2 regions of the Shinella yambaruensis genome follow, and region 2 is predicted to be linked to the other one. Evidence: riboswitches for the same ligand, from Rfam matches in the RefSeq annotation. Region 2 holds a riboswitch; the other holds the start of a gene.
The links. Region 2 has a riboswitch for glycine ahead of WMC41_RS26180 (D-amino acid dehydrogenase). Riboswitches for the same ligand answer to the same signal wherever they lie in the genome.
Positions count from the first base shown of each region.

Region 1: it holds a riboswitch for glycine, as region 2 does, so the genes downstream of both, gcvT (glycine cleavage system aminomethyltransferase GcvT) here and WMC41_RS26180 (D-amino acid dehydrogenase) in region 2, are expected to answer to the same signal.

Region 1 covers NZ_CP150638.1:1,828,349-1,839,162, forward strand. Annotated here, with positions in the region: gene WMC41_RS09060 (helix-turn-helix domain-containing protein) at 1-166, shown strand, start outside; gene WMC41_RS09065 (S-(hydroxymethyl)glutathione dehydrogenase/class III alcohol dehydrogenase) at 249-1,376, shown strand; gene WMC41_RS09070 (GNAT family N-acetyltransferase) at 1,412-1,837, shown strand; gene WMC41_RS09075 (YaiI/YqxD family protein) at 1,877-2,338, shown strand; gene WMC41_RS09080 (DUF1345 domain-containing protein) at 2,335-2,991, shown strand; gene fghA (S-formylglutathione hydrolase) at 3,010-3,843, shown strand; gene WMC41_RS09090 (DMT family transporter) at 4,000-4,314, shown strand; gene WMC41_RS09095 (DoxX family protein) at 4,326-4,709, opposite strand; gene WMC41_RS09100 (hypothetical protein) at 4,812-5,462, opposite strand; gene WMC41_RS09105 (ATP12 family chaperone protein) at 5,536-6,321, opposite strand; gene WMC41_RS09110 (HAD-IA family hydrolase) at 6,314-6,979, opposite strand; gene WMC41_RS09115 (RluA family pseudouridine synthase) at 6,979-7,971, opposite strand; gene WMC41_RS09120 (Lrp/AsnC ligand binding domain-containing protein) at 8,043-8,279, opposite strand; gene WMC41_RS09125 (hypothetical protein) at 8,494-8,775, shown strand; glycine riboswitch at 8,929-9,030, shown strand; gene gcvT (glycine cleavage system aminomethyltransferase GcvT) at 9,255-10,328, shown strand; gene gcvH (glycine cleavage system protein GcvH) at 10,463-10,814, shown strand, end outside.
Region 2 covers NZ_CP150640.1:26,723-37,536, reverse strand. Annotated here, with positions in the region: gene WMC41_RS26210 (FAD-binding protein) at 1-958, shown strand, start outside; gene WMC41_RS26205 (4Fe-4S dicluster domain-containing protein) at 961-1,290, shown strand; gene WMC41_RS26200 (ABC transporter ATP-binding protein) at 1,304-2,140, shown strand; gene WMC41_RS26195 (ABC transporter permease) at 2,152-3,015, shown strand; gene WMC41_RS26190 (aliphatic sulfonate ABC transporter substrate-binding protein) at 3,069-4,103, shown strand; gene WMC41_RS26185 (MFS transporter) at 4,256-5,686, shown strand; glycine riboswitch at 5,723-5,813, shown strand; gene WMC41_RS26180 (D-amino acid dehydrogenase) at 5,953-7,194, shown strand; gene WMC41_RS26175 (GlcG/HbpS family heme-binding protein) at 7,281-7,712, shown strand; gene WMC41_RS26170 (amidohydrolase family protein) at 7,826-9,013, shown strand; gene WMC41_RS26165 (MFS transporter) at 9,046-10,521, opposite strand; gene WMC41_RS26160 (TetR/AcrR family transcriptional regulator) at 10,609-10,814, shown strand, end outside.

The DNA of each region.
Region 1 (10,814 bases), on a different replicon from region 2:
GATCGCCGGCATCGGCGAGGCGCCGGCGGATCCCTCTGGCGAGGAGCACCTGCATCCGCTCCTGCGCCAGCTGCAGGAAATCCGCCAGTTGCACGACCAGACCGGCAAGGCGATCGCCGCGCTCGAAACCGAGGTCGCAAAATTGATCAAAAAAGATCAGGGCTGATTTTTTCCGGAAACCGCACTTGAGAGGCCGGACCTGCTCTGCAATGGTCGGCCCGACACAGAATCCGCATAGGGAGACGAAGATGGACGTACGCGCCGCCGTTGCCGTTCAGGCCGGAAAACCGCTGGAAATCATGACCGTGCAGCTCGAAGGCCCGCGGGCCGGCGAGGTGCTGGTCGAGGTGAAGGCGACCGGCATCTGCCACACCGACGACTTCACCCTGTCGGGCGCCGACCCGGAAGGCCTCTTCCCCGCCATCCTCGGCCATGAGGGCGCGGGCATCGTCGTCGATGTCGGGCCGGGCGTGACCTCGGTGAGGAAGGGCGACCACGTCATCCCGCTCTACACGCCCGAATGCCGCGAATGTTATTCGTGTCTGTCGCGCAAGACGAACCTCTGCACGGCCATCCGTTCGACGCAGGGCCAGGGCCTGATGCCCGACGGCACTTCCCGCTTCTCGATCGGCAAGGACAAGATCCACCACTATATGGGCTGCTCGACCTTCTCGAACTTCACGGTCCTGCCCGAGATCGCGCTCGCCAAGGTCAATCCGGACGCCCCCTTCGACAAGATCTGCTACATCGGCTGCGGCGTGACGACCGGCATCGGCGCGGTCATCAACACGGCGAAGGTCGAGATCGGCTCCACCGCCATCGTCTTCGGCCTCGGCGGCATCGGCCTCAACGTCCTGCAGGGCCTTCGCCTTGCCGGCGCGGACATGATCATCGGCGTCGACATCAACCCGGACCGCAAGGCATGGGGCGAGAAGTTCGGCATGACGCACTTCGTCAACCCGAAGGAGGTCGGCGACGACATCGTGCCCTACCTCGTCAACATGACGAAGCGAAACGGCGACCTGATCGGCGGCGCGGACTACACGTTCGACTGCACGGGCAATACCAAGGTGATGCGCCAGGCACTGGAATCGGCCCATCGCGGCTGGGGCAAGTCGGTCATCATCGGCGTTGCCGGCGCGGGCCAGGAAATCTCCACCCGCCCGTTCCAGCTCGTCACCGGCCGCCAGTGGATGGGCACGGCCTTCGGCGGGGCGCGCGGCCGTACCGACGTGCCGAAAATCGTCGACTGGTACATGGACGGCAAGATCCAGATCGACCCGATGATCACCCACACCATGCCCCTCGACGACATCAACGAGGGCTTCGAGCTCATGCATTCCGGCAAGTCCATCCGCGGTGTCGTGGTCTATTGACGGACACGGCCCCCTATACAATCGACGTGCGGAGGATGGCAGCATTCTCCGCCGTCGAGCTTTATGCTCTCTTGAGACTGCGCGTCGATGTCTTCGTCGTCGAGCAGGCCTGCGCCTATCCCGAACTCGACGGCAAGGATGAGGACGCGTTGCATCTGCGGCTGCTGATCGACGGCGAGACGGCCGCCTATGCGCGCCTGTGGCAACCGGAGAACAGGGCGCCGCGCATCGGCCGCGTCCTCGTTTCGCCCGGACACCGGGGCAAACGCCTCGGCGAGGCCCTGATGCACGAAGCGATATCGGCCTGCGAGGCGCATTTCCCGGGGCAACCGATCGCCCTTTCCGCGCAAGGCCATCTGGAGCGCTTCTACCGATCCTTGGGTTTCGCGCCGACATCGGGGGAATATGTCGAGGATGGTATTCCCCATATCGACATGCAGCGTCCTGCCGGCCATTCTTGAGACTGCGCGGAACCACGACATACAGGAAATTGCGGCGCCATGATCTACGTTGACGCGGATGCGTGCCCGGTAAAGCCCGAAATCCTCAAGGTGGCGGAACGCCATGGCATGGCGGTGACCTTCGTCGCCAATTCGGGCCTGCGCCCGTCGCGCGACCCGATGGTGCGCAATGTCATCGTCTCGGGCGCCTTCGACGCGGCGGACAACTGGATCGCCGACAATGTCGGCGCCGACGACATCGTCGTGACGGCCGACGTGCCGCTGGCGGTGCGCTGCGTCGAGAAGGGCGCGCATGTCACCGGCCCCACCGGCCGCCTTTTCGACAAGACCAATATCGGCATGGCGAGCGCCATGCGCGACCTCGGCGCGCATCTGCGCGAAACGGGCGAGAGCAAGGGCTACAATGCCGCCTTCTCGCCGCGCGACCGCTCCGCCTTCCTCGAAATGCTCGACCGCCTCTGCCGCCGGGCGAAGAACGCGCAGGCTGGCCCGTCCCCATGAAAAAGGCGCCGGGGCCGAGGATCTACGGCAGGCACCTGCCCTTCTATGTCGGCATCGGCGCGGCGGCCCTCGCGCTTTTCCTTGCGCTCTGGCTCAAGCCGGATTTCGCCATCGGCATCGCGGCCGTCGCCTTCTTCCTCTGCTATCTCCTCTTGACCGCCTGGCGCGTGCCGCGCCTGACCGCCGCCCATCTCGAACATTATGCGACGGACACGGACGAGCCGGTCACGGTCATCTTCGCCGTGACGTTCGCGGCCGTCGCCGTTTCCACGGGCTCGCTCTTCGTGGTGCTCAACCGGCCGGCCGCCTCCCTCGGCGAATTCGTGCTCGCCTTCGCCTCCGTCGCGCTCGGCTCGCTGACCATCCACACCATGGCGGCCATGCACTATGCCCATCTCTATTGGCGCCCCGGCAGCACGGAAACGAGCCTCGATGCCGGCCGAAGCCTCGATTTCCCCGGTAAGGCCGCGCCTGGCGCCTACGATTTCCTCTATTTCGCCTTCGTCATCGGCATGACCGCGCAGACCTCGGACATCGCCATCACCTCCACGGCGATGCGCAAGGTCAACCTGCTGCACGCGATCGTTTCCTTCTTCTTCAACACGGTGCTGGTTGCCGCCGCCGTCAATGCGGCAGTATCGCTCGCCACCTGAACCCTACGGAGTTCCCAGATGAAAGTGCTTTCCCAGAACACGGCCTTCGGCGGCATGCAGGGCGTGTTCGCCCATGATTCGGAAGCCTGCAAGTGCGAGATGACCTTCGCCGTCTTCGTGCCGCCGCAGGCGATCCACGAGCCGCGCCCCGTGCTGTGGTATCTGTCCGGCCTCACCTGCAGCCATGCCAATGTCATGGAGAAGGGCGAATACCGGCGCATGGCCGCCGAGCTCGGCCTCATCGTCGTCTGCCCGGACACCAGCCCGCGCGGCAACGACGTGCCGGACGAAATCACCAACTGGCAGATGGGCAAGGGCGCCGGCTTCTATCTCGACGCGACCGAGGCGCCCTGGGCGGAACACTACCAGATGTACAGCTACGTGACGGAGGAGCTGCCGAATTTCGTCAGCCAGCATTTCCGCATGGACATGGCGCGCCAGGGCATTTTCGGCCATTCGATGGGCGGCCACGGCGCCATGACGATCGCGCTCAGGAACCCGGAGCGCTTCAGGAGCTGCTCGGCATTCGCGCCGATCGTCGAGCCCTCCACCGCCGACTGGTCGGCCCCGGCCTTCGAAAAGTATCTCGGCGCCGACAGGGCGGCGTGGCGGCAATACGATGCCTGCGCGCTCGTCGCCGATGGCGCCCGGTTCCCGGAATTCCTCATCGACCAGGGCAAGGCGGACGGCTTCCTGGAAAACGGCCTGCGCCCCTGGCTCTTCGAGGCGGCGGTCAAGGATACGGACATCGCTTTGACGCTGCGCATGCACGAGCGCTACGACCACTCCTACTACTTCATCTCCACCTTCATGGACGATCACCTGAAGTGGCATGCCGAGCGTCTCGGCTGAGCCATTGCCATGGCGGGGGCGCATGGCTGGCATGCCGCCCCCGTCCTTGCCCTTCCCCGCCACCGGGGTATAGTGCACCCCGGTAGACGGCTACCGCCGGATGGCATCCGGTCACGACCGCGGGGACGGCCTCGCTCCTTTCTTATGGAGTGGGCAATGCCCTGGATTTATCTCACCCTCGCGGGCCTGTTCGAAATCGGCTGGGCGATCGGCCTCAAATATACCGACGGTTTCACCAGGCCTCTGCCGACGGTCCTCACCGCCGGCTCGATGGTCGTTTCCATCGTCCTGCTCGGCCTTGCCGTGAAGACGCTGCCGATCGGCACCGCCTATGCGATCTGGACCGGCATCGGCACGGTCGGCACCGTGATGCTCGGCGTCGTCCTCTTCGCCGAGCCGGTGACCGCCATGCGCATGGGCTGCATCGCGCTCATCGTCACCGGCATCCTCGGCCTGAAATTCGCGGCCTAGAGCGGACGGCTCTAACGGCGATTGTCGAGAGCGAAGGCGCCCGGCCCTGCGGCGGTCAGGTACAGGAAGACGAAGCAGAACAGGATCGCGGCGTCGCCGCGATTGTTGATCGGGAAAAAGCTCTGCGGCGCATGGGCCATGAAATAGGCGACCGCCATGAAGCCGCAGAGCACGAAGGCCGCCGGCCGCGTGAAGAGGCCGAGCAGGATCAAAAGGCCGCCGGCGATCTCCAGCGCGCCGGCCAGCCCTATCAGGTTCATCAGATCGCCGAAGGGCTGGTCCGAGGGCGGGAAATTGAAGAACTTTTGCGTGCCGTGCTCGATGAAGAGCAATGCCGTCATGATGCGCAGCGCCGCCAGCGCCTGCGGCCGATAGGCGGATAGACCGTCGAACATGCCTTCGTTCCCCTCCGTTTCAAGAAGAAGGGAACTCTATCACGCTTCCCGCACGGATTCGCCTGGTCCTTGCCGCGCCTCGCCGAGGCGCATTTCGCGCGATCAATCGCAGCTGATCGCCTGCGTGACGACGCAGGGCGCTACCTTCTTCCTGGAGCCTTCCGGCAGCGCGCGCGAGCGCACCGTCAGCGCCGCCTCGCTCGGAATGACCAGCGGGCGCTTCTCCCCGCCCGGATAGGCCTGTATGGAGGTCCTCGTCGGCGTGCGGCGCTTGCCGCCGGCCTCTTTGCGATCCTTGCCGGGACGCTTGCCATAGGTCGCCTTGCCGGTGGCGACCGGCGCCAGGTGATAGGCGAGCGCCACGCGCTTGGCGATGGCATCGCCGAGCGCTGCCTCGCGTCCCCTCTGCTCCGGCATGAAGCTGTTGACCGTCAGGGTCCGGCGCGACGGTTCGCCGGGACCGTCCAGCGTCACCGTCACGCGGGCCGTGCTCCGGCCGTCGCTGCCCTGCCTCACGCCGGAAACCCGCACATCCATTACCGCCCGGTCGATCGCGACGGCCCGGCGCGTCGCCTTGGCAGCCCGTTTCAGGTGCTCGCCGGCGCGCTTCAGCACCGTGGCGGACGCGCTGCCGTCGCCGCTGACGACGATCTTGCGGATGTCTCGGACCGGATAGGCCTCGTCGGCGCTGGCGGCGAAGGGAGTGGAGAAGAGAAGGCTGGCGGAAAGAAGGACGCGAATGAGGAACTGCATGAAGTCAAACCGGTATGCGATGTCGGATTTCGGTCGCGCGCCAAAATGGTGCGAACCTCTTAACAAAGTCTTTTCAGCGCGGAATTTCCGCAAGCACGGCGGCGGCGACGTCCATTTCCGCCCGGCGCAGCGCGCGGCGGTGGAAGGCCTCCTCGTCCGTGCCCCAATGCTCGATCTGCCAGTCCTCGTCGACATGGGCGAGCGTCCAGGCCCTGTCGGCGTCGACGACGCCCTCGGCGAGCACCAGCGCCAGCAGCGCCGAGCCGGTGAGCGTCGTCACCGTGTGCAGGCAGGCGAGCGCCAGCGGATCGCGGAACGCGGCAAGCGCCTTGGAAAAGGCCTCGATCGCCGGCGCCGGCTGTTCCTGATGCATCACGCCTTCGACGAGGATGAAGCGCGCGCCCCTTGCATCGGCCGCCCAGCGGATGACCGGGTCCCAGCCCTCGCGCTGCCGCTCGACGAGCCCGGCCGGCGAATCCGCGCGGTAGCAGAGCATGTCCGTGCCGGCAAAGCGCACGATCTCGTCGAAGACCGCGTCGAAATTCGCCGCGACGCCGTCGACGGCCGTATTGACGAGCCGCGTCACCGGCATCTTCGCCGGGTCGATCTCCTCGCCCTGCCCGTCCCATTCGGCCACGAGCCGGTCGGCAATCGGCCGGGCCGGCACGGCGAGCAGCTTCTTGCCGGGCGTGCGCACCGGGCGGCCGTCGAGCAGGATGCGGTGGCCCTCCTCCACCTCGTCCGTCGAAACCGCCTTGTAGAACCGCTTCGGCAACGGGCGCTTCATCTGGATCTGCGCGCGGCGCACCGGGTCGGGATCGCTCATCGCATAGGAAAGGTCGCTCAGGATATCACGCATCGGAAATCTCCAGCCATTCGAGAAGGTCGGCGGGCGTGCGCAGGATGTGGTCCGCGCCGGCCTCGACCAGTTCGGGCACGGTGGCATAGCCCCAGGAAACGCCGATCGCCTTCGCGCCCGCCGCCTTCGCCATCTGCATATCGTAGACCGCATCGCCGATGACAACCGTGCGCACCGCATCCACGCCCGCCTCGCTGCAGCATTCCGTCACCATGGCCGGATGCGGCTTGGAGGGGCAGTCGTCGGCCGTGCGCGAGACGAAGAACGTCCTGTCGAAGCCGTGCGCGGCGCGGATGAGATCGAGGCCGCGGCGGGACTTCCCCGTCACGGCGCCGAGGATCAGGTCGTCCTGCCGCTCGAGGCGCGCCATCATGGCGGCGATGCCCGGAAAGAGCGGCTCCTGGAAGCCGGGCTCGGCGCGCACGCCGGTATAGGCCGCCTTATAGTGCGCGGTCATCGCCAGCGCCTCGTCGTCGACATGCGGCTTGCCCTGCATGCGGGCGATCGCGATGTCGAGCGTCAGGCCGATGATCGCCTTGGTTTGCGCGATATCCGGCCGTGCGAAGCCGAAATCGACGAAAGTGCGCGCCATGACCTCATGGATCAGGTTGACGCTGTCGACCAGCGTGCCATCGCAATCGAAAAGGACGAGCCGCATCAGTCTTCCTCGTCCGCCGCGTTCTGGTCGAAGCCGAAGAGGTTCCAGGTCTGCACCATGTGCGGCGGCAGCGGCGCGGTGACGCGCAGGCGCCCGCCGGACGGGTGCGGGATGTCGATATGGCGGGCATGGAGATGCAGGCGGTTCTGCACGCCGCCCGGAAAGCTCCAGTTGACGTCCGCGTCGAAATATTTCGGGTCACCGAGGATCGGGTGGCCGATATGGGCGGCGTGGACGCGCAGCTGGTGCGTGCGGCCGGTATAGGGCTCCATCTCCAGCCAGGCGAAGTTCTGCCCCGCCTGCTCGACGATACGGTAGAAGGACACGGCGTGGTCCGCCCCGTCCTCGCCATGCTTGGCGATGCGCATGCGGTCGCCATCCGGCGTCTGCTCCTTGACGAGCCAGGTGGAGATCTTGTCCTCGCGCTTCTTCGGCACGCCCTTGACCAGCGACCAGTAGGTCTTCTTGGTGTCGCGCTCGCGGAAGGCGGCGGTCAGCTTCTGCGCCGCGCCCCGCGTGCGGGCGATGACGAGCACGCCCGACGTGTCGCGGTCGAGGCGGTGCACGAGCCGCGGCTTCTCGCCCTTCTGGCTCGTCCAGGCCTCCAGCATCTTGTCGATGTGCCGGGTGACGCCCGAACCGCCCTGCACGGCGATGCCGGCCGGCTTGTTGAGCACGAAGACCTTGTCGTCCTCATGCAAGAGCATGCGGGCGAGCAGTTCGCCATCGGGGGAATGTTTCAGGTCGCGGCCGGCGATGGGGCCGGCCTTCGGGCCCTTGGCATCCACGTCCATCGGCGGGATGCGGACCATCTGGCCGGGCTGCACGCGGGTGTCGCTCTTGGCGCGGCCGCCGTCGACGCGCACCTGGCCGGAGCGCAGCAGTTTCTGCAGCTGGCCGAAGCCGAGGCCCGGATAGTGGACCTTGAACCACCGGTCGAGCCGCATGCCCGCCTCGTCGTTCTCCACCTGCTTGTGTTCGATGCCTGCCATCTTCGCCTTCTTTCGTTGCGCCGTGCTTTAGCGCAAGAACGGGCGAAGGGGAATATTGGAAACGGCGCGCGTCAGAATGCGCGGAAGGTCAGCGTCGTCAGGGATCGCACGATGCCGGGAATCGAGGCGACGTGATCGTTGATGAACTTGCCGATATCCTCCTCGCTGTCGACATAGATCTTCAGGAGAAGGTCGTAGTCGCCGCTCGTCGAATAGAGCTCCGAAATGAGTTCCGTAGCGTAAAGCGCGTCGGCGACCTCGTAGGTCTTGCCCGGAGCGCATTGCAATTGCACGAAAATCGGCTTCATCGGTTCCTCCCGCGCCATCGGCGGCATGCGTGTTCCCGCCCGATTCCGGCGGCATTCCATATCTCTTATGGCGGAATTCCGCCGCCAAAGGCAAGGCCGGCCGATAATCGTACAGACCGTTAAAATTCGATGAAAATGCAACCGCAGCACTTTATGCCTCAGAAAGATGCAACTGATAAATTGCAACGATGCAAAACCAACTCCGTTGAATGCCATGACACAGATCGTGACAGTTTCGCCGGCAACGGCCGCCTACGCATCGCAGGGAATGCGGTCGCAGACGCGTGCGAACACCCTCTTCGAGGAGCGCATCCATGCCTGGAGCGAGGATGCGAAGGTCCGCGGCGATGCCCGCGCGATCGCCGCGCTCACCGTCATCCATCCGCCGGCCCTGGCCCTGGCGCTGATCACCGCCCCCGGAAGCGCGGTAACCGTTTCGCAGGCGCAGCGCCTCTATGTTGAGAACGACCTGCCCGCCGTGCCGGAACCCGCCTGATCCTCCTTCGGAAAACAGCCATCCTCCAACCTGCCGCCCCTTCGGGGGCTTTTCTTTGCGCGGTCCCTGCCCGGCCTTTCCCGCTACGACAAAAATTCGCTTGGGAGCGACGCAACGCTCTTGCCAAAGCGCGGGCAACGCCTTTATCTGGAGGCGACCTCGCTGGGAGAAGCTGGCCGCCCGACCAAGGGCATGGCCGGTGCCGAAGGAGCAACCGCCCCGGAAACTCTCAGGCAAAAGGACCAGCAAGGTGCCGTCGGAACTCTGGAGAGAAGCGTTTTTCGAGCGCTCGCCGAAGGGATAACAATCTCAGGCGAAGGGACAGAGGGGGCTCAGGAGAGCGGCGCGAAAGCGCCGGGATTGTGAGCCGGTGCCCGTTGGATAGGGGGCGCCACAGGACTGGAGGGCGCCTTTTGGACGGATCGTCTGAACTCAAGAAAACCCCGCTTCATGCGCTGAACCTTTCGCTCGGCGCCCGCATGGTGCCGTTCGCCGGCTACGAGATGCCGGTGCAATATGCCGCCGGCGTGATGAAGGAACATCTGCACACCCGCGCGAGCGCCGGCCTCTTCGACGTGTCCCACATGGGCCAGGTCACCGTGCGCGCCCGCTCCGGCGACAATGCGGACGCCGCCCGCGCGCTGGAGACGCTGGTGCCGGTCGATGTCCTCGGCCTCGGCGAGGGCCGCCAGCGCTACGCCCTCTTCACCAATGACGCGGGCGGCATCCTCGACGACCTGATGATCGCCAATCGCGGCGACCATTTCTACGTCGTCGTCAACGCCGCCTGCAAGGAGGCGGATTTTGCCCACATGCAGGCGAAGATCGGCGACACCTGCGAACTGACCCTGCACGACGACCGCGCCCTCATCGCGCTGCAGGGCCCGCATGCCGAGGCCGTGCTCGCCGAACTGTGGGCGGACGTCTCCTCCATGCGCTTCATGGACGTGCGCGCCTGCGACCTGCACGATGCCGACTGCATCGTCTCGCGTTCGGGCTATACGGGCGAGGACGGGTTCGAGATCTCCATTCCCGCCAGCCTTGCCGAAGCGGTCTGTCGCCGCCTGCTCGACCATCCGGACGTGCTGCCGATCGGCCTTGGCGCGCGCGATTCGCTGCGCCTCGAAGCCGGCCTCTGCCTCTACGGCAACGACATCGACACGACGACGACCCCGGTGGAAGCCGGTCTCGAATGGGCCATCCAGAAGGTGCGCCGCACGGGCGGCGAGCGCGCCGGCGGCTTTCCGGGCGCGGCCGTCATCCTCGGTGAGCTCGAAAACGGCGCATCCCGCCGCCGCGTCGGCCTGAAGGCGGAGGGCCGCGCGCCGGTGCGCGGCGGTGCGGTGCTCGCCACCGATGCCGAGGGCGAGGACGTCGTCGGCACCGTCACCTCCGGCGGCTTCGGCCCGAATGCCGACGGCCCCGTCGCCATGGGCTACGTCACCAAGGCGGCGACGGCGCCCGGCACCCAGCTCTATGCCGGCGTGCGCGGCAAATTCCTGCCCGTCACCGTCGCGGCCATGCCCTTCGTCAAGAACACCTTCAAGCGCTGACCATGACCCGCTCCGCCCGGCTATTGCCCCTCACCCCGCCCTCTCCCCGCAAGCGGGGCGAGGGAGACGCGACGGCGCGGCAGGCGGATGAGGGTCGAAAGAACGAACGAACCTTCCCATAGAGAGGAACGAACATGCTGAAATTCACCGAAGAACACGAGTGGCTGAAGATCGAAGGCGGCGTTGCGACCGTCGGCATCACGGTGCACGCGGCCGAACAGCTCGGCGATCTCGTCTTCGTGGAACTGCCCGAGGTCGGCGCGACCTTCGAGAAGGGCGGCGATGCGGCCACCGTCGAGAGCGTCAAGGCAGCCTCCGACGTCTATTGTCCGCTTGACGGCGAGATCGTCGAAATCAACGAGGCGATCACCGCCGATCCCTCCCTCGTCAACAGCGACCCGCAGGGCGCCGGCTGGTTCTTCAAGCTGAAGCTCGCCAACCCGTCCGATGCGGACAGCCTGCTGGACGAAGCCGCCTACAAGGAGC
Region 2 (10,814 bases):
CGGCAAATATACGCTCGCTCCGCATGGCTCGTCGCTGAACAAGGGCCTGCCGTTCCGCTGGGCCACCTTCTACGGCGCGAACGGCGAGGTGCTGCGCAACGCCCGCGGCGAGCCGGTGACGAACGGCATCGGCGGCGGCGAGCGGCAGGTGGCGGAAGCGCTGCTGGCCGGCCCGGTCTATGCCCGGCTCGACCTTGCCGAGCCCGCCATGCAGGACTGGCTGCGGCGCGGCCAGCCCAACTGCTTCCAGCCCTATGAGCGCATGGGCATCAATCCTTTCACGGACCTCTTCCGTGTCGATCTCAAATACGAGGGCACGGTGCGCGGCACCGGCGGCATCCGCATCGTCTCCTCCGATTGCGGCACCGGCATTGCCGGCCTTTATGCCGCCGGTGACGCGGCGAGCCGCGAGAACGTGACGGGCGGCATTTCCGGCGGCGGTGCGATCAACGCCTCCTGGGCGATCGCCAGCGGCTGGTGGGCCGGCCACGGCGCGGCCCGGCACGCCCACCGCAGGCAGGGGCGCGATGGAAGTCGCCTGCGCCCGCTCGGCACGACGGCTCTTCGCGGCGGCACGGCCGGGCCTGCCATCGACCTTGCCGCGGCCGCCCGCACGGTGCACGACGAGATCGCCCCGCTCGACAAGAGTTATTGGCGCACGTCGGCAACGCTTGAAGCGAGTGAGAGGACGCTGGAGGACATCTGGTCCCGGCTGAACCGGGCGCCGCCGGCGACGGGCATCGAGCGCCTGCAGGCCCGCGAGGTCGCCGCCGTCACCGCCAGCGCCCGCTGGACGGTCGCCGCAGCGACATTGCGCACCGAGAGCCGCGGCGTGCACCGCCGGCGCGATTTTCCGGGCGAGAGCGAGGCGCAGGCGAGCCGCATCATCGTTTCCGGCCTCGACCGGGTGACGGCGGTGCGGGAGACCCTTGCCCTCGAAACGGCGCAGGAGGGCTAAGCATGATCGAAGTCGTCTCGGCCGACCGCTGCATCCGCTGCGACATCTGCGAGCGCATCTGTCCGGCCTTCGTCTTCGACCGGGACGAGACGGGGCTTCCCGTCATCGCCCGGCAGGATGACTGCCAGACCTGCTTCCTCTGCGAAATCTACTGCCCGACCGATGCGCTCTATGTCGCCGAACAGGCGGATGGACCGACAGGCATCACCGAGCCCGACGTCCTCGAGCGCGATCTCTTCGGCGCCTATGCCCGTGCGCTCGGCTGGAATCGCGGGCGCGCCGGGGGAACACGGAATGACCCGACCCGCCACATCCGCGTGGCGCAGGTCTGAAAAGGAGATATCCATGGAACGCATCGCCGTCAGCGCCGTGCGCAAATCGTTCAACCTGAAGCCCGGCCAGACCGTGACCGTCGACGGCGTCACGTCCAGCCGCATCGCGGTGCTGGACGGCGTCGACCTCACCATCGACAGCGGCGAGTTCATCACGCTGGTCGGCCCGTCGGGTAGCGGCAAGTCGGTGCTGCTCGATGTGATCGCCGGGCTGACCGAGGCGACCTCGGGTGTCGCCCGCATCGACGGCGTCGACGTCACCAAGCCCCACGCCCGCACGGCCTATGTCTTCCAGCAATATGCGCTCTTTCCCTGGCGCACGGCCCTGCAGAATGTCGAATACGCGCTGGAAGTGCGGGGCGTTCCCGCGGCCGAGCGGCGCGAGCGGGCGAAGGATTTCCTGCATCTCTTCGGCCTCAAGGGCTTCGAGGACCGTTTCCCCTCGCAGCTTTCCGGCGGCATGCAGCAGCGCGTGGCGATCGCCCGGGCGCTTTCCACCGATCCGCAGGTCCTCCTGATGGACGAGCCCTTCGCCGCGCTCGACGCGCAGACCCGCGACATCCTGCAGAGCGAGCTCCTGCGCATCTGGGAGCAGATCAAGACGACGGTGGTCTTCGTCACCCATTCGATCGACGAGGCGATCTATCTCGCCGACCGCGTCGTGGTGATGACCGCCCGGCCGGCCAGCGTGAAGGAGATCGTCACGATCGACCTACCGCGCCCGCGCGATCTCGAAATCCGCAACAGCGAGGCCTTCAACGCCTATCGCGGCCGCGTCTGGGAAAGTCTGCGCGACGAAGTCGGCAAGGCCCAGCGCGACTGGACCCTTGCTTCCACCTACGCCAATTGAGGGAGGATCCGATGAGCCTCATCGTCGACCGCAACCTGCCGCTCCGCAACACCTTTTCATTGCGCCGCAAGCGCACCCCTTCCAAGGCGCCGAGCGCTTTCAGCGAGACCGTCTCCACCATCACGCTCGGCCTGCCGGCGCTCGTCGCCTTCGCGCTGCTCTGGGAGATCGCGCCGCGCGCCGGCTGGATCAACGCGCTGTTCTTCCCGCCGCTGAGCCAGGTGCTCGCGGTGCTCTGGGAGATGATCGTCTCCGGCCAGCTTGCCGACCATATCGGCATCAGCCTGCAGCGCGCCGCGATCGGCTTCCTGCTCGCCGTCGTCACCGCCGTGCCGCTCGGCTTCCTGATGGGCCGCTATTCGCTGTTCGAGAAGGCCTCCGACTTCCTCGTCCAGACGCTGCGCAACACCTCGCAATTCGCGCTGCTGCCGGTCTTCATCCTCGTTCTCGGCATCGGCGAAGCCTCGAAGATCGCCATCACCTTCTATGCCGCGGTGTTCTTCCTGCTGATCAACACGATCGTCGGGGTGAAGTCCGTCGATCCGCTGCTCGTCAAGGCGGCGCGCTCCATGGGCACCTCGGACTGGGATCTCTTCAAAAAGGTGATCTTCCCGTCCGCCATTCCCTCGATCGTCGCCGGCGCCCGGCTCGGGGTGAAGACCTCGCTTTTCTCGGTGATCGCCGCCGAGATGCTCGCCGCCCAGTCCGGCATCGGCTACCTCATCCAGAATTCGTCGCTGATGCTGGAAACCGACCGCATGTATGCCGGCATCCTGACGCTGACGATCATCGGCCTCCTGCTCAACTACCTGCTCGTCGCCGGCGAACGGCGTGCGACGCACTGGCGCGGCAGCGGCGAAAGCGGCCCGAACTGACCCCTCATCGCATTGCTTCCTCAATCAACGGCCTGTTCCGAAAGGACCCATCCATGACATCGTTTTCCATCCGCCCGCTGCGCCGGACGCTCCTGAAAATCGCGCTCGCGCTGTCGATCCTGCCCGTCGCGGGCCTTGCGCCGGCCTTGGCCGACGAGGCGAAGCCCGACGTCATCCGCATCGGCTCCACTGCGCCGGGCCACCTGAAGTTCATTCTCTACCGCAACAAGAAGCTGCTGGAGGACGAGTTCGCCAAGGACGGCATCAAGATCGAGTTGACAACCTTCGACGGGGGCTCGGCGGCGACTGTCGCCCTTGGTTCGGGCGCAATCGACTTCACCTATATCGGCAACAACCCGTCGCTGCGCCTTGCGGCCACCGGCGCCGATGTGAAGCTCGTCGGCCTGTCGAGCTGGAACCGCTCCAACGAGACGCAGATCGTCGTGAAGCCGGATTCGCCGATCCAGAAGATCGAGGACCTCAAGGGCAGGAAGGTCGCCTATCTCGCCGGCACGGTGCGCCACTCGACCTTCGCCAAGGCGCTGAAGACGGTGGGTCTCTCGATCAATGACGTGGAAAGCCTCAACCTCGGCATCGAGAGCTCCGGCCCGGCCCTTTCGCGCGGTGATGTCGATGCGGTGGTCGAGAGCACCGGCCCCGTGCAGAAGCTGGTCGAGGAAGGCGAGGCCCGGGTGATCTTCGATGCCGGCGTTTCCGGCAGCCCGGAATGGGCCGTGCCGCATCTCCTCAGCGTCAACGGCGATTTCGCCCGCAAGTATCCCGACATCGTGACGCGCCTTTTGGCCGTCGATATCGCGGCGGCGCGCTGGGCCGATGCCAACCCGGAAGAGACGATCGCGATCTTCGTGAAGGAAACCGGCAACAGCGACAATGCGGTGCGCGCGACCTATCCGGACGGCAAGTTCTTCCAGGATCCGCAGATCACCGAGGAGGCCGTGCGCGCGCTTCAGGGCGAGGAGGCCTTCATGGCCGATGCCGGGCTCCTGAAGGGCAAGGTGAACTACGACACCTGGATCGACCGCTCCTTCTACGACGCAGCCGTCAAGAAGGTGGATGCCAGCAACTGATTTTCGGGCGTTTCCGCATTCTCCCGATTGCGGAAACGTTTTATTCTTTCATCTCAGCGTCATTCCGGCGAAACCGCTTCGCGCTTTCGCCGGAATTGCTCTATAGGACGGGATGGCGGCGTTCGAACATCGTCGCCCGTTTTGCGATTGCGATGTCCTCCATTCCCTCTCCGCCGATACCGCTTCACCGTACCCGCATCGTCCCGGCCGTGGTCGCCGTGGCCTTCTTCATGCAGATGCTCGACAGCACGATCATCGCGACCTCGCTGCCGGCGATGGCGCAGGCCTTCTCGACGGATGTCGTGGCGCTCAACATCGGCTTCACGGCCTATCTGCTCGCCATGGCCGTGTTCATACCGCCGGCCGGCTGGCTTGCCGACCGGTTCGGTGCACGCGAGGTCTTTCTGACGGCGATCGTGCTCTTCACGCTTTCCTCCGTCGCCTGCGGCTTTTCCGGTTCGCTTGCCGAATTCACCGCGGCGCGGCTCCTCCAGGGCGCATCCGCCGCGCTGATGACGCCGGTCGGGCGCCAGCTCGTGCTGCGCGGCGCGCCGAAGGCGGAGCTGGTGCGGGCGATCGCCACCATTACCTGGCCGGCGCTGATCGCGCCGGTGGTCGGGCCGCTGATCGGCGCCTGGGTCACCACCCATGCCGGCTGGGAATGGAATTTCTTCATCAACCTGCCGCTCGGCCTGATCGGCGTGCTGCTCGTCCTGTTCTTCGTGCCGCAGGCGCCGGCCGAAGGCGCGCGACCCTTCGACCTGAAGGGCTTCCTCTTGACGGGAAGCGCGCTCGCGCTGACGCTTGCCGGCCTGGAACTCTCCAGCGCGCCGACGGGCGGCGCCGGCACGCTTGCCGTTCTCGCCCTCGGCCTTGCCGCCGGCTGGGTCGCCATCCGTCATCTGAGGCGCGCGCCGCATGCCCTGCTCGACATGGCCGTGCTCAAGGTGCCGACCTTCGCCTTCGCGACGCTCTCGGCCGGCACCGCGGGCCGGCTTGCGGTCAATGCCACGCCCTTCCTGCTGCCGCTCCTGTTCCAGGTCGGCCTCGGCCTCGATGCCGTCGAGACCGGCTCGCTCGTGCTCGTCTATTTCCTCGGCAACCTGTTGATGAAGAGCGTGACGACGCCGGCGCTGCGCCTTTTCGGCTTCCGCACGCTGCTCGTCGTCAACGGCCTCGTCGCCGCGCTGACGATCGGCGCCTTTGCCCTTGTCGACGGCGATACGCCGCGCCTCCTGCTGTTTGCGCTGCTGATCGCCTGCGGATTGTCCCGCTCGATGCAGTTCACCGCGCTGACGACGATCGCCTTTGCCGATGTCACGCCCGCCCAGCGAAGCGCGGCGACGACGATCTCGGCCATGCTGCAGCAGCTCGCGCAGCTTCTCGGCGTCGCCGTGGCCGCCGCCGTCATCCGCCTCTCGGCCGCCCTTTTCCCCGAGGCCGCCGGCGGCAGCATGCTGACGGACATCCGTGCCGCCTTACTGTGCATCGCCGCCATCGGCCTCGTCTCGGCCCTGCGTTTTCTCGCGCTGCCGGCCGGCGCCGGGGCGGAAGTTTCGGGACATCGCCGCCATCCCTCTTGATTCTCTTCAAGATTGCGGTAGCCTGCGCGCGTTCGACAAGACTGCATGGGAGAGATCGGCCGGAAGGCCGGCGCCGACGGAGCAACCCCCCAGGAAACTCTCAGGCACCAGTGACCGTGCAGTTGAACGATCTGGAGAGAGGCGCTGCGGGCGCCCACCGAAGGGGAAAGCCGCTGTGGCGGGTAAACTCTCAGGTACCGTGACAGATTGGGGAAAACGCGGGCTCCGGCCCGTACCCTGATGTCATACGGAGCGAGAGACCTATTATGCCCCATATCGCCGTTATCGGCGCCGGTATCACCGGCGTTACCACTGCCTATGCCCTTCTGGAACGCGGCTTCGACGTGACCGTGCTCGAAAGCCAGCGTTACGCCGCCATGGAAACCTCCTTTGCCAATGGCGGCCAGCTTTCCGCCAGCAATGCCGAGGTCTGGAACCATTGGTCCACCCTGTTCAAGGGCGTCAAATGGATGATGCGGAACGATGCCCCGCTGCTGATGAACCCGCGGCCGACGTGGCACAAATATTCCTGGCTCGCCGAATTCGTCTCGAACATCATGCGCTATCGCGACAACACGGTGGAGACGACGCGGCTGGCGATCGCCGCCCGGCAGCATCTCTTCTCCATCGCCGAGCGCGAGAACATCGATTTCGACCATGTGCGCCGCGGCATCCTGCACATCTACTGGGACAAGGCGAGCTTCGACCATGCGGCGAAGGTCAATGCCCTGCTGACCGAGGGCGGGCTCGACCGCCGGGCGGTGACGGCCGAAGAGGTCAAGTCGATCGAGCCGACGCTGCACGGGGCCTTCCACGGCGGCTTCTACACGCCCTCGGACTCGACCGGCGACATCCACAAGTTCACCTCGGGCCTTGCGAAGGCCTGCCAGCGCCGGGGCGCCCGTTTCCTCTTCGATGCCCGCGTCACGGACATCGGCAGGAACGGCGCGTTCCGCATCGGCTATGCGACGGGAGAGGGCTCGGCGCACCAGGTCGAGGCGGATGGCGTCGTCGTCTGCGCCGGCACGGCCAGCCGCCAGATCGCCGCCATGCTCGGCGACCGGGTCAACATCTATCCCGTGAAGGGTTATTCGATCACCGTGCATCTCGATGACGAGCGCAGCCAGGCGGCGGCGCCCTGGGTGAGCCTGCTCGACGACCGGGCGAAGATCGTGACCAGCCGCCTCGGCCCGGGCCGCTTCCGCGTCGCCGGCACGGCCGAATTCAACGGCATGAACCGCGACATCCGCCACGATCGCGTCAAGCCGCTCGTCGACTGGACGCGCATGCTGTTTCCCGAGGTCGACACCAATCGTGTCGTGCCCTGGGCGGGCCTGCGCCCGATGATGCCCAACATGATGCCGCGGGTCGGCAGGGGGCGCCAGCCCGGCGTGTTCTACAATACCGGGCACGGCCATCTCGGCTGGACGCTTTCGGCGGCGACCGCGCAGATGGTGACGGACACGATTGCCGGCGAGATGGCGGCAGACCGCGCCATCGCCGCCTGATAGAAGGACGCGAAGCGCTCGACAATTCGGGTCCCGGCGCCAGGTGCCGGGACCTATCGAAAAACCGCAACTCCACGAGGATAGACATGGCCGAACTCACCCTTGCCGCCGCCAACAGCATCATCGCCGCCGCCTTTGAGGCTGGCGCAAAGGCCGGCTTCAAGCCGCTCACTGTGGCGGTGCTCGATGCCGGAGGCCACTTGAAGGCCTTCCAGAAGCAGGACGGCGCCTCCATGCTGCGCTACGAGATCGCCTTCGGCAAAGCCTATGGCTCGCTCGCCGTCGGCATGGGCTCGCGCTGGCTGGACAAGAATGCGAAGGAACGCCCGCATTTCATCGAGGGCCTGACCGCCGTCTCGGGCGGCAGGATCGTCGCCGTTCCCGGCGGCGTGCTGATCCGCGATGCGGCCGGAACGCTGCTCGGCGCGGTCGGCGTGACCGGGGATACCTCCGACAATGACGAGATCTGCGCGGTCGCCGGCATCGAGGCAGCGGGTCTTGTCGCCCAGGTCGATTGAGGGCTGATGCCGTCATCGGTTGCCGGGCGGATAGCGTGAGAGCGGAGGTTGGCAAAGCGGGGAAAGAATGCTGTTCTCCGCCCGCATCCGTGCTGATTTCAGGATTCTCAGAAATGACCGACCTGCTCGTGACCAATGTCCGGCCCGATGGCGGCGAGACCGCCGACATCCTGATCAAGGGCGGCAGGATCGCCGCCATCGGCGCGAACCTGCCGCGCGAAGCGGGCGTTCCCGTGCATGACGGCGGCAATGCCGTCGCCATAGCCCCCTTCGTCGAGCCGCATGTGCATCTCGACAAGATCCTCTGGGGCCTGCCGTGGCACAGCATCAACGTGCCGCCCTCGCTGCGCGCGATGATCGACAACGAGGTGGAGATCCGCAAGAACCTGCCCTGGGACACGGAGGAGCGGGCCGGCAACCTGATGCGCCAGTGCGTCGCCATGGGCTCCACCCATATCCGCAGCCATGTCGATATCTCCAGCGGCTACAGGCTCGACAACCTCCATGCGGTGCTGCGCGCCCATGAAAAGACGCGCCACGCCGTCGGCCTCGAACTCGTCGCCTTCCCGCAGCTCGGCATGATGATCGATCCCGGCACGGCGGACCTGATGGAGGCGGCGCTCGACGAGGGCGCTTCCGTCATCGGCGGCATCGACCCAACCGATATCGACGGCGACCCCAAGGGACACCTCGACACGATCTTCGACATCGCCAGCCGCAAGGGCGCGAAGATCGACATCCACCTGCACGAGGCGGGCGAACTCGGCCTGTCCGCCTTGAAGATGATCGCCGAGCGCACCAGGGCGAACGGCATGCAGGGCCGTGTCGTCGTCAGCCATGCCTTCTGTCTCGGTGATGGGCCGGCCGATGCGGTGGACGCGATGATCGATATCCTCGCGGAAAACGGCATCGGCATCATCTCGGCGGTGCCGGGCGAGATCGATTTCCCGCCGATGTTCGAGCTGGCGCGCCGCGGCGTCAAATGCGCCGTCGCCTCGGATTCCCTGCGCGACACCTGGAACCCGCATGGCAACGGCGACATGCTGGAGCGCTGTTGGCTGCTGTCCTACCGTTCCTATTGCCGCACGGACGAGGAACTGGTCGCCGCGCTCGACATGGGTACCGGGCGGGGCGCGGACCTTCTCGCGCTCGAAGGCCACGGCCTCGATGTCGGCTGCGAGGGCAGCCTCGTGCTGATCGAGGGCGAAAACCGGGCGCAGATCCTCGTCGACCGGCCGAAGCGCAGCCTGGTGGTCAAGCGCGGCCGCATCGTCGCGCGCGACGGCACCTGGGTGGCGTGAGGCCGTGCGTCTGCACGGCCTCCTTTCGAGGCTCAGCGCGGGCTCAGTTTCCAGTAGAGCGTGAAGGCGACCGCAATCAGCATCGCCACGGCGGCGCCGACGACGCCGACGAAGGCATGGTCGAAGGCGGACTGGGCGAGGGCGATGACCTGCTGCGCCTGGTCCGGCTTGAGGCCATCGGCAAGCACCAGCGCCTCGTCGAGGCTGTCGCGGGCCTCGTCGGCGAGCGCCATGCCCTGCGGCACGACCATCGCCTTTGAATAGAGGGCGGACATCAGGCTTCCGAGCAGCGCGATGCCGAGTGCCCCGCCCAGTTCGAACGAGACTTCCTCCACCGAGGCGGCCATGCCGGCCTGCTCTTCCGGTGCCGAGAGCATGATGACGGCCGATGCCGCCGTCATGGCGGCGCCGACGCCGAAGCCCATCGCCGCCAGCGCCGTGATCCAGTAGCCTGTCGGGCCCTGGTGGGTGGCGAGAAAGGCGGCGAGCGCAAGGCCGGACAGCAGCAGCGCGGCCCAGAGCACCCGTTCACCGCCAAGGCGCGGCAAGGCGAGCCCGGTGAGCGGCCCGGCGAAGAAGGCGGCGGCGGGGATCGGCAGGATGATGAGGCCGGCCTCCAGCGGGGAATAGCCGAGCACGAGCTGCAGCCGCTGGCTGAAGACCAGTTCCACGCCGATAAGGGCGGCGGAGGCGACGAGCGCGGTGGCGACACCCGCGGTGAAACGTGGATTGGCGAAGAGCGCGAAATCGATCAACGGCGCCGCGCTGCGGCGCTGGCGGCGAATGAACACCGCCATGGCCGCAAGGCCGATGGCAAGCGCGATGGCCGCGCTTTCCCAGGAGGGATCGCGCTTTCCGGCTTCCTTCACGGCATAGGTGAGGCCGACGAGGCCGAACATCACCTGCACGGAACCGAGGAGATCCCAGGGGCGGCTGCGGTCTCCCGCGCGGCGGGTGAGCAGGACGGCGCTCGCCGCCAGCGCGACGAGAACGACCGGAACGTTGATCAGGAAGACGGAGCCCCACCAGAAATATTCGAGCAGCAGGCCGCCGACGACCGGGCCGAGCGCCGCCCCGCCCGAGGCGACCGCGGCCCAGATGCCGATGGCGAAGGCCCGCTCCTTCTCGTCGGTGAAGGTGAGGCGGATGAGCGACAGCGTGGCAGGCATCATCATCGCCGCCCCGGCCGCCAGGGCGACGCGCGCGGCAATCAGCAAGGCGGGCGAAGGGGCGAAGGCCGCGCCGAGGGAGGCGAGGCCGAACACGAAGAGGCCGGCCATGAACATCTGCTTGTGGCCCAGCCGGTCGCCCAGCGTGCCGAGGCCCGGCAGGAGGCCGGCGACGACGAGGGGATAGGCGTTGACGATCCAGAGCTTTTCGGCCGCGGTGGCGGAAAGCGCGTGCGTCAGTTTGGGCAGGGCCGTATAGAGCACCGTCATGTCGATGACGATCAGGAAAAGGGCGCTGGAGACGACGGCGAGGACGAGCCAGCGTTTACCACGGGACATCGGTATGATCCTTGGGCATGGTGTTTAGCGGTTGCATGCGCGTGGGGCGCTATATAAATACATTCGTATTGAAATGGAAGGGGTGAGATGGCAGGGCGACCGCGCAGCATAGATCGCGACCGCGTTCTGGACGCCGCCGAGGCCATCGTGGCCGCGGACGGCGCGGCGGGCCTCACCTTCGATGCCGTTGCGCGCGCCGCCGGCATCACGAAGGGCGGCGTGCAGTATTGTTTCGGCACGAAGGAGAACCTGATCCGCTCGATGATCGAGCGCTGGGGCAGCACGTTCGAGGC